DNA from 2 places in the Roseateles amylovorans genome. Region 1 is predicted to be linked to the other one. Evidence: riboswitches for the same ligand, from Rfam matches in the RefSeq annotation. Region 1 holds a riboswitch; the other holds the start of a gene.
What was found. A riboswitch is a leader RNA that binds a small molecule or an ion and turns the genes downstream of it on or off. The one in region 1 is predicted to bind S-adenosylhomocysteine.
Positions count from the first base shown of each region.

Region 1 (7,723 bases):
CAATGGTCGCCCTGGCGCTCGGTGACGACGAAGTCCCAGTCATGCACGCCCTGAGCGCCCGCGACCGGGATGCGCAGCACCTGCCCGGTGCGCAGGTCGGCGTTCGCGGCGGCCATTGCCGACAGTTGAAGCCACCAGGAGAGGCGGTCCTGCGTGCCGGGTGGCAGCTCATGGCGACGGGCGCCGATGACCAGCATGGCGCGATCTGAATCAGGTTCGCGCATGAACTGCATCGATTCGCGGCTCCGGCCTGACTGCGTCACCCGATGGGTGCTCGGCATCAGGCCATGAGGTCCGAGTTGCCCTTCGCTGTGCCATTGCGGCAGTTCGCGCGAACCGGCACGTCGAGTGAGGGTCAAGCGGTAGCGGTCCTCGTCCAGTTGCCAATGGAGGGTGGCGTGGCCATCGACGCCGTCGTAGACGAAGCGGAAGTGCAAGGTCCCGCTGCCCGTCAACGGTGGCTGCAGATTCGATGCGGCGATCGACGTGGTGGTGGATCCGCTTGCCGCTTCGGCGCCAGCTTCTGCCTCCGATGCTGACGCTGGCGCTGATGCCGCGGATCGGGACGAAATTGTTGACGGGAACCCTGGACGTCGAGGCGATACATCCGGCTCGATCGCCGTCGCCAGAGGAGGCGGGTGGATCGCGAGAGGCGCATCAGTGGCGGCCACGGTTCTCGTCGCGGGCGCTGCCGATCTCGGCACTTCGGCCTTGGCGTTCAACGCGTCCTCGGCCTTCTGCAAGGGCGGCAAGGGCTGCAAGGGCTGCGAGCGCTGCGAGGGCTGCGGCGGTGCGTCGGGCCGCGTCAGTGAGACCGACAGCGCCCGGGCATCGGTCCAGCGGACCTCCACCGAGCTGCCCGTCACGGCCGTGATGGGTCGCAGTGCGGCGGGACGCAGGCGGTCGATCAGCCAGCCATGCAGCGCCAGCACGAGCAGGACGGCGAGCCACGGGGCTCCCCGCGCCGACCGGCGTCGGTGTGGGGCCCGACCGGATGGCCGCCCGGGTGACACAGGTGACAATGCCGCAGCGAACCGCACGACGATTTCCCCAACGATGCTTTTCTCGGCGCCCGTGAGGCGCCACGACGATCACGACCGCAACGATGAAACTCGCTACATACCGCGACGGCTCGCGCGACGGCCAACTGGTGGTGGTCTCCCGCGACCTGAGCCAGGCATGCTATGCCACCGGCATCGCGACCCGGCTGCAGCAGGTGCTGGACGATTGGAATTTCCTCGCCCCACAGCTTGAATCCTTGTCGCAATCGCTGAACCAGGGGCGTGCGCGCCACGCGTTCAGCTTCGATCCCGCCCAATGCATGGCGCCGTTGCCTCGTCCCGCCGCGTGGTTGGCGGGCGAAGGCTATCCGGCGCATGGCGACGAGCTGCGCGCGCGTGGCCTGGCCTGGCCGGAGCGACTGAGCGCGCCGCTGGTGCGTGTGGGCGGTGCCGAGACCCTGCTGGGACCGTTGGACACGCCGGATCTGCCGGACGCTCGCGGCCTGGAAACCGAGCCGCAGGTCGCGGTGCTGATCGGCGATCTGGCCGCCGGCGCGGTGCCGACGCAGGCGCTGGAGGCGGTGCGGCTGGTGCTGCTGGTCAATGACTGGGTGATGCGGCCCGTCCAGCAAGAGGAATTGAGCCAGGGCTGGCCGGCCCTGCACAGCCGCCCCGCCTTGCAGTTCGCGCCAGTGGCGGTGACGCCTGACGAGCTGCCTGGCGCGTGGTACCTCGGCCGGGTCACGGCCCAACTGCAGTGTCAGCGCAACGGGCGCAAGCAGCCGGCGCTCGATCTGAAGGACGGGATGCGCTGGAGCTTCGGCGACCTGCTGGCCGAGGCCGCCCGCAACCGGGCACTGCGCACGGGAACGCTGGTCGGCGCAGGCCGCCCCGGCGGCGGCGCACCGGTCATCCTGGCCGCAGGCGACAGCCTGCGCCTGGACGTCAAGTTGGGGGACGGCTCCAGTCCGTTCGGCGCGATCGACATGGATCTCGCGGAACTCGAACCCGCTGCCGCTGCGGCGCTGGGTGCTCCTGCTGATGCGAAGGGGGCCCCTCGGCGTGCGGCCGAGCCTGCCGACGATTCGGATACGCCGGCCGGCGATGACGTCGAATCAGCTGCCGATGCCGATGCCGATGCCGATGCCGATGCCGATGCCGATGCCGCCCGTCACCGTGCCGACAATCTCGACGACACCCCCAGCGCATCGCGCGCCCCTCAGGACGACACGGCCGATGCCGACACGGTCGCCGCCACCGATCAAGGAGACTCTGATGCAACGACGTGAACTGTGCGCCTGGATGGGCGCCACGCTGGCGACCGGACTGGCCGCCCCTTCGGCCTTCGCTTTCAGCCTCAGCGAAGGCGATGCCGCCACTGGCGTGCGTGCCGCTTTGGAGCGCGGCGCCCAGGCCGCACTGGAAAACCTGGGACGCACCGATGGCTTCCTGGGCAATCCCCAGGTGCGCATCGAGCTGCCCAGCGGGCTGCGCGACGCCGCGCGGCTGCTGCGCACCACCGGGCAGGGCCGTCGGCTGGACGAGCTGATCACAGCAATGAACCGCGCCGCCGAGCAGGCCATGCCGGAGGCCCGGCAATTGCTGGTCAACACGGTGCGCAACATTTCGGTCGAGGATGCGGTGCGCATCGTGCGCGGCGGTGATGACGCCGTCACCCGCTTCTTCGAGGACAAGACCCGCTCCCCGCTGACCGACAAGTTCCTGCCCCTGGTGACCCGGGCCACCGAGCGCCAGTCGCTGAGCGAGAAGTACAACGCGGTGGCCGGCAAGGCCGCCGGCTTCGGACTCGTGCGCAAGGAGGATGCCAATCTGCAGTCCTATGTCACCGGCAAGGCCCTGGACGGGCTCTACTTCATGATCGGCCAGGAAGAAAAGAAGATCCGCCAGGATCCGGTGGGTACCGGCAGCGCCATCCTCAAGCGGGTCTTCGGCGGCTGATCGCCCCGGAGACTGCGTCAGACACGGACACGGACACGGACACGGACAGGGCACGGCACTGATACGGACAGGGCTCGGCTCGGCAGGGCGCGGCGCGGACACGGATCCGCCGCCGCAGCAGCAGCAGCAGCCGATGCCGATGCCGATGCCGATGCCGATGCCGATGCCGGCTCCGGACCGGGGTAGGGAACGCGAACCTGCGCGCCATCCCGTTGAGCCTGCGCGAGGCACGATGCACGCCTCGCCGCCGGTCGAAGGCCACGCCCGCCCCATGGCGGGGCCGGTCTTCCTACAATCGGGCGCATGAACGCCTCGACTTCCGCCGTCCGCTACACCCGCGGCGCCGCCCTGCCCGCCATCCTCCAGTCGCGCATTGCCGTCCTTGACGGCGCGATGGGCACGATGATCCAGCGCTATAAGCTGACCGAGACAGACTTTCGCGGCGATCGGTTCCTGGATCATCCCAAGGACCTCAAGGGCAACAACGACCTGCTGGTGCTCACCCGCCCGGATGTGATCTCCGAGATCCACCGCCAGTACCTCGAGGCCGGTTCCGACATCATCGAGACCAACACCTTCGGCACCACCACGGTGGCCCAGGAGGACTATGGGCTCGGGCATTTCGCCTATGAAATGAACGTCGCCGCCGCCCGCCTGGCCCGCCAGGCCTGCGACGCGTTCAGCACGCCCGACAAACCACGCTTCGCCGCCGGTGCCCTCGGCCCCACGCCGCGCACCGCGTCCATCAGCCCGGATGTCAACGACCCCGGTGCCCGCAATGTGGACTTCGATACCCTGCGCCTCGCGTACTACGAGCAAGGCAAGGCCTTGCTCGAAGGCGGCGTCGACCTGTTCCTCGTCGAAACCATCTTCGACACGCTCAATGCCAAGGCGGCCATCTTCGCCCTCGATGCGCTGATGGACGACACCGGCGAGCGGCTGCCCGTCATCATCTCCGGCACCGTCACCGACGCGTCCGGGCGCATCCTGTCCGGCCAGACCGTCACCGCCTTCTGGCACTCGGTCCGCCATGCGCGGCCGCTGGCCGTCGGCCTGAACTGCGCGCTCGGCGCCGCCCTGATGCGGCCCTATATCGAGGAACTGGCCAAAGCGGCCGGTGATACCCCGATCTCCTGCTATCCGAATGCGGGGTTGCCCAATCCGATGAGCGACACCGGCTTCGACGAAACACCCGATGTGACCGGACGGCTCGTCGGCGAGTTCGCGGCAGCGGGCTTCCTCAATATCGCCGGAGGATGCTGCGGGACCACGCCCGACCACATTCGCGCGATTGCCAAGAGCGTGTCGGCCTACCGGCCCCGAGCGGTGGGGGAAAAGCTCTTCAGCGGTTTGGTGGAGGCCTGAGCGCGAGCCCGCGAGGCCTTCGTCACAGGCCTGGGCGGGCGAACCGAGCGGCGAGTCCTGACCTCGCGGTGCGCGGCCGATGGACGCGGCGGCGTCAGTACAGCTTCAGCATCGTTTCCATGTGAATGCGCAGGCGCAGCTCATGCGGCGCCAGACTCACACTGATGGCCTGCGCCGGCAGGCGCGTGTCGCGCAACACCGGCGTGGTCAGCGGGCTGCCGCTTTTGCCCACCAGCGCCGCCACGGTCGGCTCATTCGCGCTGTGGCCGCGCTTGATGACCATGCCCTCTTCGCCGTTGGCCAGACGCACCAGCGAGCCGGGGGGATACAGGCCGATGGACTTGATCAGGGCAATGCCCGCTTCATCCGGCTGCTTGAGTTCGTCCAGATAGATGGCCCGGGCCGCCTGCGCGGCGGACAGCGCCCGCCGGTGGCGCCGCGGGCTCAGCCGCGCACCGTAGACATCGATGCGCCGCAGCAGCCGCCCCATGAGCTCGCCGTCGCCCCGCGGGGCCAGCGGACCCGGGCCGGCGTCATGGTGCAGGCGCACCGCGCCGAGCCAGGCGTCGTCGGTCACGCCCATCTCGCGCAGCAGCACGGCGGCCCGGTCGCCGTGACCGGCCAGTTGCTCACGCTGGGCGCCGTTCAGGCCGTCCGATCGGAGCGCGTGCTGGTCCTGCTGCTGCGTGATGCTCAGGTTCATCGTCAGCGCCGCCAGACCCAGCGAACGCCGCCGGGCGTCGTCCCAGCCCAGTTGCCGGGCGGTGAGCTCCGACAGGCCCAGCGACAGCAGCGCATGCCGCGCGCTGTACTGCTGCGACTCCTGGCCGGCGTCGTGGATCAGCAGCGCCAGCGAGGCGTCGGGCTGACGGGTCAGCCGGGCCAGCACGCTGTCCAGCAATTGCGTCAGGCGCGGCAGGAAGTCGGGGCGCTCCGGCGATCGCAGCACCTGCTGCGCATGCCATTGCAGGTCGGACCAGGCGGCCGCATCGCTGACCTCCAACGGTGCGGGCCGGGTGGCGCCGCGCTCCGCATGGAAGTCGGTGCGCTGGTAATCCGCCTCCGCACGGGCAATCTGCGACAGCGACGCACCTTGCAGCACCATCGTGTCCAGCTTGAAGTTCAACGCGCGCTGGTATTCGCGAGTCTCGTGGGCCTGGACGAACGGGCCGCGCGCAATCAGCTCGCGCACCTGAGGGGTGTCGGGCAGCGCATTGCCGGCCGCGAACAGAAGATGCCCGGCACTGTCGCGCAGTGAGAACGTCAGCACCTGTCCGGTGCGCAGGCTGTGGGGGGGGAGTTGGACCAGATCCATGGCGCGGGGCACGTCGGGTGGCACACCGATGGTTCCCTCCGTCCGGTGGTGCCGCTTCGTGCCGAAGTTGTCGTTATGGTTGTCGTCACAGGTTATCGGCCCGTGAAAGCATACGCTTGAGCCGGCGTTTTTACCGGGTCCCACCCCCCGCCAAGGGGGCGACGATCGTTAGAATGCGTGGCGTTTTCCCTGTTTCCTGTGTCCGAGGAGCGTTGCGATGGGCCGTTGCCGGCCCGCCAGGCTCGGATCGACGGTGTCGCCCGCTGCTGCGGAGCCGCCACCGCCTGACAACGACGCTCACCGTCCCGACTGGCTCGGGGTTGCGGTGAGTTGCGCGGCCCCCATCCATCGTCCGAAGCGTCGAAAGAGATCACCGAGGCCGCCATGTCCGCCAATTCCACCCGTTCCGCCGGTGCCGCCCAAGCTGCTGGATCCGCAGAATCCGCTGAATCCGTCCAGCGCGCCGCCCACGCGGCGTCGGTCGTCCCGCCGATGAAGCTGGCCGGTCTGGAGCCGGTGGCCATCGGCGCCGGCACGCTGTTCGTCAACATCGGCGAGCGCACCAACGTCACCGGCTCCAAGGCCTTTGCCCGGCTGATCCTGAACGGCGAATTCGAAGCCGCGCTGGGCGTCGCCCGCCAGCAGGTGGAAAACGGCGCCCAGGTGATCGACATCAACATGGACGAGGCCATGCTCGACAGCAAGGCCGCGATGGTGCGCTTCCTCAACCTGATCGCCTCCGAGCCGGAGATCGCGCGGGTGCCGATCATGATCGACTCCTCCAAGTGGGAGGTGATCGAGGCCGGCCTGAAATGCATCCAGGGCAAGGGCATCGTCAATTCGATCTCGCTCAAGGAGGGCGAGCCCGAGTTCCGCCGCCAGGCCAAGCTGATCCGCCGCTACGGCGCCGCCGCGGTGGTGATGGCCTTCGACGAGACCGGCCAGGCCGACACCTACCAGCGCAAGGTCGAGATCTGCGAGCGGGCCTACCGGCTGCTGGTCGACGAGATCGGTTTCCCGCCGGAAGACATCATCTTCGACCCCAACATCTTCGCGATCGCCACCGGCATCGAGGAGCACAACAACTACGCGGTCGACTTCATCAACGCCACCCGCTGGATCAAGCAGAACCTGCCCGGCGCCAAGGTCAGCGGTGGCGTGTCCAACGTGTCGTTCAGCTTCCGCGGCAATGAGCCGGTGCGTGAGGCCATCCACACCGTGTTTCTCTATCACGCCATCCAGGCGGGGATGGACATGGGCATCGTCAACGCCGGCATGGTCGGCGTGTATGACGAGATCCCCGTCGATCTGCGTGAGCGGGTCGAGGACGTGGTGCTCAATCGCCGTGACGATGCCACCGAGCGGCTGCTCGAGGTGGCGGAGACGGTCAAGGGCGCGGCCAAGGACGACACCGCCAAGCTCGCCTGGCGCGCCGGCGATGTGGCCGCGCGGCTGTCGCATGCGCTGATCCACGGCATCACCGACTTCATCGTGGAAGACACCGAGGAAGCCTGGCAGGCGATCCAGGCACGTGGCGGTCGGCCGCTGCATGTGATCGAAGGCCCGCTGATGGCCGGCATGAATGTGGTGGGCGACCTGTTCGGCGCCGGCAAGATGTTCCTGCCCCAGGTGGTGAAGAGTGCGCGGGTGATGAAGTCCGCCGTGGCGCACCTGGTGCCCTACATCGAAGAGGAAAAGCGCCGCATGGAGGCCGCCGGTGACGATGTCCGCTCCAAGGGCAAGATCGTTATCGCCACGGTGAAGGGCGATGTGCACGACATCGGCAAGAACATCGTCACCGTGGTCCTGCAGTGCAACAACTTCGAGGTGGTGAACATGGGCGTGATGGTCCCGTGTCAGGACATCCTGGCCAAGGCCAAGGTCGAAGGCGCGGACATCATCGGCCTGTCCGGCCTGATCACGCCCAGCCTCGAGGAAATGCAGCATGTCGCGGCCGAGATGCAGCGCGACGACTACTTCCGCATGAAGAAGATCCCGCTGCTCATCGGTGGCGCCACCACCAGCCGGGTGCACACCGCGGTGAAGATCTCGCCGCATTACGAAGGCCCGGTGGTGTATGTGC
Region 1 covers NZ_CP104562.2:497,654-505,376, forward strand. The annotation lists gene N4261_RS02150 (DUF3108 domain-containing protein) at 1-932, opposite strand, end outside; gene N4261_RS02155 (fumarylacetoacetate hydrolase family protein) at 1,106-2,290, shown strand; gene N4261_RS02160 (DUF4197 domain-containing protein) at 2,277-2,960, shown strand; gene N4261_RS02165 (homocysteine S-methyltransferase family protein) at 3,264-4,325, shown strand; gene N4261_RS02170 (HD-GYP domain-containing protein) at 4,420-5,640, opposite strand; S-adenosyl-L-homocysteine riboswitch at 5,839-5,946, shown strand; gene metH (methionine synthase) at 6,025-7,723, shown strand, end outside.

Region 2 (7,723 bases), 320 kb from region 1:
GTTGCCGTCGCCACCGGCGATGGCGCTGTCAAACCAGCCGCGCACGGTCCAGCCGAGCGCAATGGCGGCGGCATGAGCCTGCTCGGCCAGCGCGGGATAGAGCGAGGGATCCTTGACCAAGCCGCCCTTGCCGATGGCCTGAGGACCGAGTTCGAACTGGGGCTTGATCAACAGCAGCACCTGACCCTGGGCAGACAGCCAGCGATCGAGATGGGGCAGGGCGCCGATCATCGAAATGAAGCTCAGGTCGCCGACGATCAACGCAAAGCCGCCGGCGGGCGCGAGGGTTTGCAGCGCTGAGGTGTCGAGCTCCCGGACATGGGTGCCTTCCAACGCGCTCACGCGGGCATCGGCCTGAAGGTTGGGGTGCAGTTGGCCGTGTCCCACATCGACGCCGACCACGGCGGCAGCGCCGGCCTTCAGCAGGCAGTCGGTGAAGCCGCCGGTGCTTTGGCCGATGTCGAGCGCGATCAGGCCGGACACGTCGAGCCCGGACGCACGCAGTGCGCCTTCAAGCTTCAGGCCGCCGCGCGAGACATAGCGCAGTTCGGCGTTGTCGGTGATGCGGAGTTCGGCATGGTCCGGCAGCGCTTCGCCGGCCTTCTTCAGCGGCACCCAGCCTTTGGGCGAGGCCCACTGCACGGCGCCTCGCTCGATCAGCCGCTGGGCGGCGGATCGCGTGGGAGCCAGTCCGGCGGCCACGATGAATTGATCGGCTCTCATCGCATCAGGGGCGGGAAGTCAGCATGTCGGATCCCGCAGGATCCATGAAATCGTGAAGGCACCGAAGGCCCGCCACCGTCTCGACGGACGATGGCGTGGCTTTCAGTCGCCGAAACATCGGGGGTCCCGAGGCAATGCGGCATCTCAACATCGACTGTGTGGATCTTGAGATGTCTCGGTGTCTCGGCGTGTCGCGAGCGGGTGCCAGGCTAGGCGCGGGAGGACCCGAAGACCGGAGCGTAGCGGCGCTACGTGAGGATCTTCGGGGCGACCCGCAACGACGCATGGCGCCTGCTCGCGGCGCGCCCGCTCAATACCGGTAGGTGTCGGGCTTGAAGGGGCCCTGCTTCGACACGCCGATGTAGGCGGCCTGCTCCTCGGTCAGCTCCGACAACTGCGCATTCAGCGTCTTCAGCTGCAGCCGCGCGACCTTCTCATCCAGATGCTTGGGCAGCACATACACCTTGCCGATGGCGTAGGCGTCCTTGTGCGCGAACAACTCGATCTGCGCGATGGTCTGGTTGGCGAAGCTCGACGACATCACATAGCTCGGGTGGCCGGTGCCGCAGCCCAGATTCACCAGACGGCCCTTGGCCAGCAGGATGATGCGCTTGCCGTCCGGGAAGATCACATGGTCGACCTGCGGCTTGATCTCTTCCCACTCGTACTTTTCCAGCGAGGCGACATCGATTTCATTGTCGAAATGGCCGATGTTGCAGACGATGGCGTTGTGCTTCATCGCGGCCATGTGCTCATGGCGGATGACGTTCTTGTTGCCGGTGGTGGTGACGAAGATGTCGGCCTTGTCGGCGGCGTACTCCATGGTCACCACGCGGTAGCCTTCCATCGCGGCCTGCAGGGCGCAGATCGGATCGATCTCGGTCACCCACACCTGAGCCGACAGGGCACGCATGGCCTGGGCCGAGCCCTTGCCCACGTCGCCGTAGCCGGCGATGACGGCGATCTTGCCGGCGATCATCACGTCGGTGGCGCGCTTGATGCCATCCACCAGCGATTCACGGCAGCCGTAGAGGTTGTCGAACTTGCTCTTGGTGACCGAGTCGTTGACGTTGATCGCGCGGAACAGCAGGGTGCCCTTGTCGGACATTTCCTTGAGGCGATGCACGCCGGTGGTGGTTTCCTCGGTCACGCCGATGATCTCGGCGCTCTTGCGGGTGTACCAGGTGGCGTCTTCGGCGATCTTCTTCTTGATCGCGGCGAACAGCACGCGCTCTTCCTCGCTGCCCGGATGCGCCAGCACCGACAGATCCTTCTCGGCCTTCTGGCCCAGGTGCATCAGCAGCGTCGCATCGCCGCCGTCGTCCAGGATCATGTTGGGGCCTTCGCCCGGGGTGCCCTTGGCGCCGAATTCGAAGATGCGGTGGGTGTAGTCCCAGTAGTCTTCCAGCGTCTCGCCCTTGTAGGCGAAGACCGGCGTACCGGCGGCCACCAGCGCGGCGGCGGCGTGGTCCTGGGTGGAGAAGATGTTGCACGAGGCCCAGCGGACCTCGGCACCCAGCGCCTGCAGCGTCTCCACCAGCACGCCGGTCTGGATGGTCATGTGCAGCGAGCCGGTGATGCGGGCGCCCTTGAGCGGCTGGGCTGCGGCGTATTCCTCGCGGATGGCCATCAGCGCCGGCATTTCGCTTTCGGCGATCTTGAGTTCCTTGCGGCCCCAATCGGACAGCGACAGGTCTTTGATCAGGTACTGGTCTTGTGCCAGGGGCTTGAGTTGGGCGTTCAATTGGGCGTTCATGCGGGCGTTCATGCGGGCTCCTACGGGGGTAGAGCCGTTGACGCCCGAGGGGCAGGATGCGGAGCTGAGTGCAGCGCCGAGCGGCCATGCCGCTCAAGCCTCACCCGGCCGCCAAAGGGTCAACGGGTGAGCGCGGTTGCCAATGCCGGGCGACGATCGCCGCACGGCGGTTCCGAGCCTGGCCTCTGACGATGGGAGGTTGCAACGCTCCTCGGAACAGGCGGGATTGTAGACAGGTTTGCCGTGGCGTCGAGTGCCCCGCACCGGCCCGGGGGCACAATCGCCGGCCATGCGACCGCTGAGTTCCTGTTCCCGTGAAGAATGGCGCGCCGTGAGCGGCGTGCTGACCGACATCGACGACACCCTGACCGACGACGGCGCCCTCCCCCCCGCCGCGCTCGACGCGCTGCACCGCCTGCAGGCCGCCCGGATTCCGGTCATCGCCATCACCGGTCGGCCGGCGGGCTGGAGCGAGCCCTTTGCGATCTCGTGGCCGGTCCAGGGCATCGTCGCCGAAAACGGTGGCGTGCTGCTGCATCGCGAGGGCGAGCATCTGCGCACCGAGTTCACCCAGCCCGATGAGATGCGCGCCGCCAATGCCGAGCGCCTGCATCGCTGCGCCGCCGACATCCTCGCCCGGGTGCCGGGCGCCACGCTGGCCCGGGACAGCGCGGGCCGCCTGACCGACATCGCGATCGACCACAGCGAGTTCAGCACCCTGAGCGACGAGGCGATTGCCGTGGTCTGCGACCTCATGCGGTCCCACGGCCTGACGGCGACCGTCAGCTCCATCCACATCAACGGCTGGATCGGCCACCACAGCAAATGGACCGCAGCGCATTGGGCGGTGCAGCGTCTCACCGGTCAGGCGTTCGATCCGGCGCAGTGGGTCTATGTGGGCGACTCCACCAACGACCAGTTGATGTTCGAACGCGTGCCGCTGTCGGTCGGAGTGGCCAACGTGCGCCGCTTCCTGCCGATGCTGGCGCACCTGCCGGCCTATGTGACCGAGGGCGAGCGAGGGGTGGGATTCGCGGAAGTGGCTGTGGCGATGTTGGCGGCACGGGACCGATGAAGCCCGGTTGACGCGGGTCGCGGCATGCGTGTGCCAGCGTGGTGAAAGCCCGTAGGCGAACCGTCATCGGATCGTGCAAGCCATGGCATGGATCGGGCACGCCGGGTGGCGTGCCCATTCCTACGATGACTGCACCGTCGTCGATCCCTGCAGTGCCGCCGAGTTCAAGCGCACTGCATGCCTCGCGGCGTTGCCTCCACTCATCACAGGAAACCCCGCCATGTCCAAGATCTGGTTCATCACCGGCGCCAACCGCGGCATCGGTCTGGAAATCGTCAAGTCCGCACTGGCCGCGGGCGACAAGGTCGTCGCCACCGCCCGCCAGCCCGATACGCTCCGCGCCGCTTTGGCCGAGCAGGTGGCCACCGAGCAATTGCTCTGTCTGCCGCTGGACGTCAGCCGCGAGGCCGATGCGGTCCAGGCGGTGGAACAGGCGCTCGCGCACTTCGGTCGCATCGATGTGCTGGTCAACAACGCGGGCTACGGCCAGTTCGGTCTGTTCGAAGAGATCGCGACCGCCGACATCGCCCGTCAGTTCGACACCAACGTCTTCGGCCTGATGAGCGTCACCCGCGCCGTGCTGCCCGCCATGCGTCGACAACGCAGCGGGCAGATCTTCAACGTCTCGTCGGTCGCGGGCTTCATGGCGTTCTCCGGCTCCTCGCTCTATTGCGCCACCAAGTTCGCCGTCACCGGCTTCTCGGCATCGCTGGCGATGGAAGTGGCCGGCTTCGGCATTCGTGTCACCATCGTGGAACCCGGCTTCTTCCGGACCGATTTTCTCGATGCCAGCTCGGTCCGCTACAGCGACGCCAAGATCGCCGACTACGCCCGGTTGCCCGAGCCTCCGCAAAGCCGATTCGATGCCTATCACACCCGCCAGCCGGGCGATCCCGCCAAGCTGGGGCCGGCGCTGGTGCAGATCGCCAACATGGAACAGCCGCCGCTGCATTTCGTGGCCGGCTCCGACGCGGTGGGATTTGCGGAGCAGACCTTCGGTCAACGCCTGGCCGAGGTGCGCGCGCATGCCGCGCTGTCGGCTTCACTGGATGGGGACTTCTGACACCGAATGAAGGCGCCACTGAAGCGACGCTGATGGGGTGCTGACGAGGTGTTGACGAGGTGCTGACGAGGCGCTGACACGGCGCTGATACGGGCCCCGCTCGGCGGGGCCTCACCCGCCGACGCGAGCCCATGCCGCCGGATGTTCCCAATCTCAGGCGTTCCCGATCTCAGGCCGGCAGGCGCACCGCTTCACCATCGCGCCGGCGGATCGCATCCCGCGACGGCGGCGCGCCGAACAGCCGGCTGTATTCGCGGCTGAACTGCGACGGACTTTCATAGCCCACCGCATGACCCGCGCGGGCCACTTCCAGCCCTTCGGCAATCAGCAGCCGACGGGCCTCCTGCAGCCGCAGCTGCTTCTGATACTGCAGCGGACTCATGGCGGTCAGCGCGCGGAAGTGCTGGTGCAGCGAGGAGGTGCTCATGTGCGCCTCCCTGGCCAGTGCCTCGATGCGCAGCGGCTGCGCATAGTGTTGCTTGAGCCAGCGGATCGCACGGTGGATCCGCTGGGTCTGGCTGTCGCTGCGGGCCACCTGCGCCAGGCGCTCGCCCTGCTCGCTGCGCAACACCCGGTAGACCAGCTCGCGCATCGCCATCGGGCCCAGCGTCGCCTGGTCCTGCGGATGGTCCAGCAGATCCAGCAGCCGCGCGGTGGCATCCAGCATGGCGTCGGTGACCGGGCTCAGGAACAGGCCGCGGCTGATCTCGTTCGCATGGCCGGCCACCGCATGGGCGTTGCCCGACGGCGCGGCGCGCGGCGGCCCCAACTGCACCAGCAAGTCGGCGATCTCCGCGGGATCGAAGTCCAGGCGCAGGCAAAGGTACGGCCGCTCCGGCGAGGCCTGGAACACGCGTCCGGCCACCGGCAGATCGGTGGTGAACACCATGAACTGCGACGCGTCGTAGCTCAGGCGCTCGTCGCCCAGCTGGATCTCTTTCGCACCCTGGACGACCAGGCACAGCGCGGCCGGCTGCATTGCATGGATCAGCTCGACACCCGGCGACCCCATGCGGATGGTCCACAGCCGAGGGAAGGCGGTGGACCAGACGCCGTCGCGCGGCGCGTGTCGATCCAGGCTCAGGATCAGGCGATCCAGCACGTCGGACATCGGATGCTCCTGACCTGCCATGCTCAGCTGACGCGCAGCAGTTGCTCGATGTCCGCCCGCGGCGGCGTGCCGAACAGCCGCCGGTATTCGCGGCTGAACTGCGAGGCGCTTTCATAGCCGACCTGATGCGCCGCGCTGGCCGCATCCAGTCCTTCGGCCAGCATCAGCCGCCGCGCATGCTGCAGCCGCAACTGCTTCTGATATTGCATCGGCGACATGCTGGTCAACTGCTTGAAGCGCTGGTGCAAGGTGGACGGGCTCATGTGCGCCACCGCCGCCAGTTCGTCGATGCTGACGGCTTCGTTGAAGCGGCGGTTCAGTTCGTCGATGGCGCGGGACAGGCGGCGGGTGGCGCCGTCCTGCTGCGCCAGGGTGCGCAGCCGCGGTCCCAGCGGACCGGTCAGCACCCGGTAGAAGATCTCACGCTGCAGCAGCGGGCCCATCACCCGCTGGTCCTGCGGCGCATCCAGCAGCTGCATCAACCGCAGCGTGGCGCTGAGCAGCGATTCCGACACCGGCGCCACATTCAGCCCGGACTGCGCCTGCGGCGTGGCGTCCGTCGACGAGGGGCCGACCTCCAGCATCAGGTCGGCCAGCGTCTGGGTGTCGCAGCTCACCCGCACGCACAGGTAGGGGCGGTCCGGCGTCGCGTCGATCACCTGACCGCGCGGCAGCACCGTCATCGACACCAGCAGGAAATGCAGCGGGTCGTAATAGAGCGTCTCGGTGCCCAACGCCACCATCTTGCGGCCTTGCAGCACGATGACCAGACCGGGCTCGTAGAGCGCCGGGCCCGGTTTGGGCGAGGTGCAGCCGGCGCGGATCAGATGCAGGCAGGACACGGCGGTGGCGTGAGACCCGTCGCCGGGCACGTGCCGCATCGTCAGATCCACCATCTGGGCACGGAGCGCCTGCAGCTCATCGGCGATGGGGAGCGGGGTGGGAGCAACCATGCAGCGAATTGTGCAAGTGGATCGCGCGCGTGCCCAGACCGTCGGTCCGGGGTCCGGAGAATTGGGCAAGGATGGGCGAGATTTGCGCTGGTCGCGCAGGGGGGCGAATTCCTAAGCTGACGACATCGCGACGGCCGTGGGGCGTTGCGCGAACGAATCGCAAGGAGTGCGTCATGACCGTCTGGACCCGAGAACCGAAAAATCAGCTGCCGCAACTGCCGCGCCGCCGCCTCGGCGCCCACGGGCCGGAGGTCTCCGCGCTCGGCCTGGGCTGCATGGGCATGTCCGACTTCTACGGACCGACCGATGACGGCCATTCCCTGGCCGTGCTGCACCGGGCGCTGGACCTGGGCATGAACTTCCTGGACACCGCCGACATCTACGGCATGGGTGCGAACGAGCGGCTGATCTCCGGGCTGCTGGCCAACCGTCGCCGCGAGGTGGTGCTGGCGACCAAGTTCGGCATCGTCCGCAATGCCGAAGGCTTCTCCGCCGGCGTGGACGGCCGCCCGGCCAATGTGCACCGCGCCTGCGACGCCAGCCTGCGGCGGCTGGGGGTCAACCACATCGATCTGTACTACCTGCACCGGGTCGACACCACGGTGCCGATCGAGGACACCGTCGGCGCCATGGCCGAGCTGGTGCGGTCCGGCAAGGTGCGGCACATCGGCCTGTCGGAGGCGTCGGCCGAGACGATCCGGCGCGCCCATCGGGTGCATCCGCTGGCGGCGGTGCAGAGCGAGTATTCGCTCTGGACCCGCGATGTGGAAGCGGACATCCTGCCGACCTGTCGTGAACTCGGCATTGCGCTGGTGCCCTACAGCCCGCTGGGCCGAGGCTTCTTGACCGGCGCGATCCGTGACGCCGACCAGCTCGCGGCCGACGACTGGCGCCGTCACAACCCGCGCTTCCAGCCGGCGCATCTGCGGGCCAACCTGTCCCTGGCCGATGCGTTGACCGCGCTGGCCGCCGACCACGGCATGACCGCGGCGCAACTGGCGCTGGCCTGGCTGCTGGACCGGGGCCCGGATGTGGTGCCGAT
Region 2 covers NZ_CP104562.2:813,857-821,579, forward strand. The annotation lists gene N4261_RS03565 (TlyA family RNA methyltransferase) at 1-723, opposite strand, end outside; gene ahcY (adenosylhomocysteinase) at 1,034-2,467, opposite strand; S-adenosyl-L-homocysteine riboswitch at 2,601-2,698, opposite strand; gene N4261_RS03575 (HAD family hydrolase) at 2,769-3,554, shown strand; gene N4261_RS03580 (SDR family NAD(P)-dependent oxidoreductase) at 3,775-4,617, shown strand; gene N4261_RS03585 (AraC family transcriptional regulator) at 4,787-5,728, opposite strand; gene N4261_RS03590 (AraC family transcriptional regulator) at 5,752-6,681, opposite strand; gene N4261_RS03595 (aldo/keto reductase) at 6,855-7,723, shown strand, end outside.
Region 2: linked by a shared signal. The riboswitch ahead of ahcY (adenosylhomocysteinase) and the one ahead of metH (methionine synthase) in region 1 are both predicted to bind S-adenosylhomocysteine.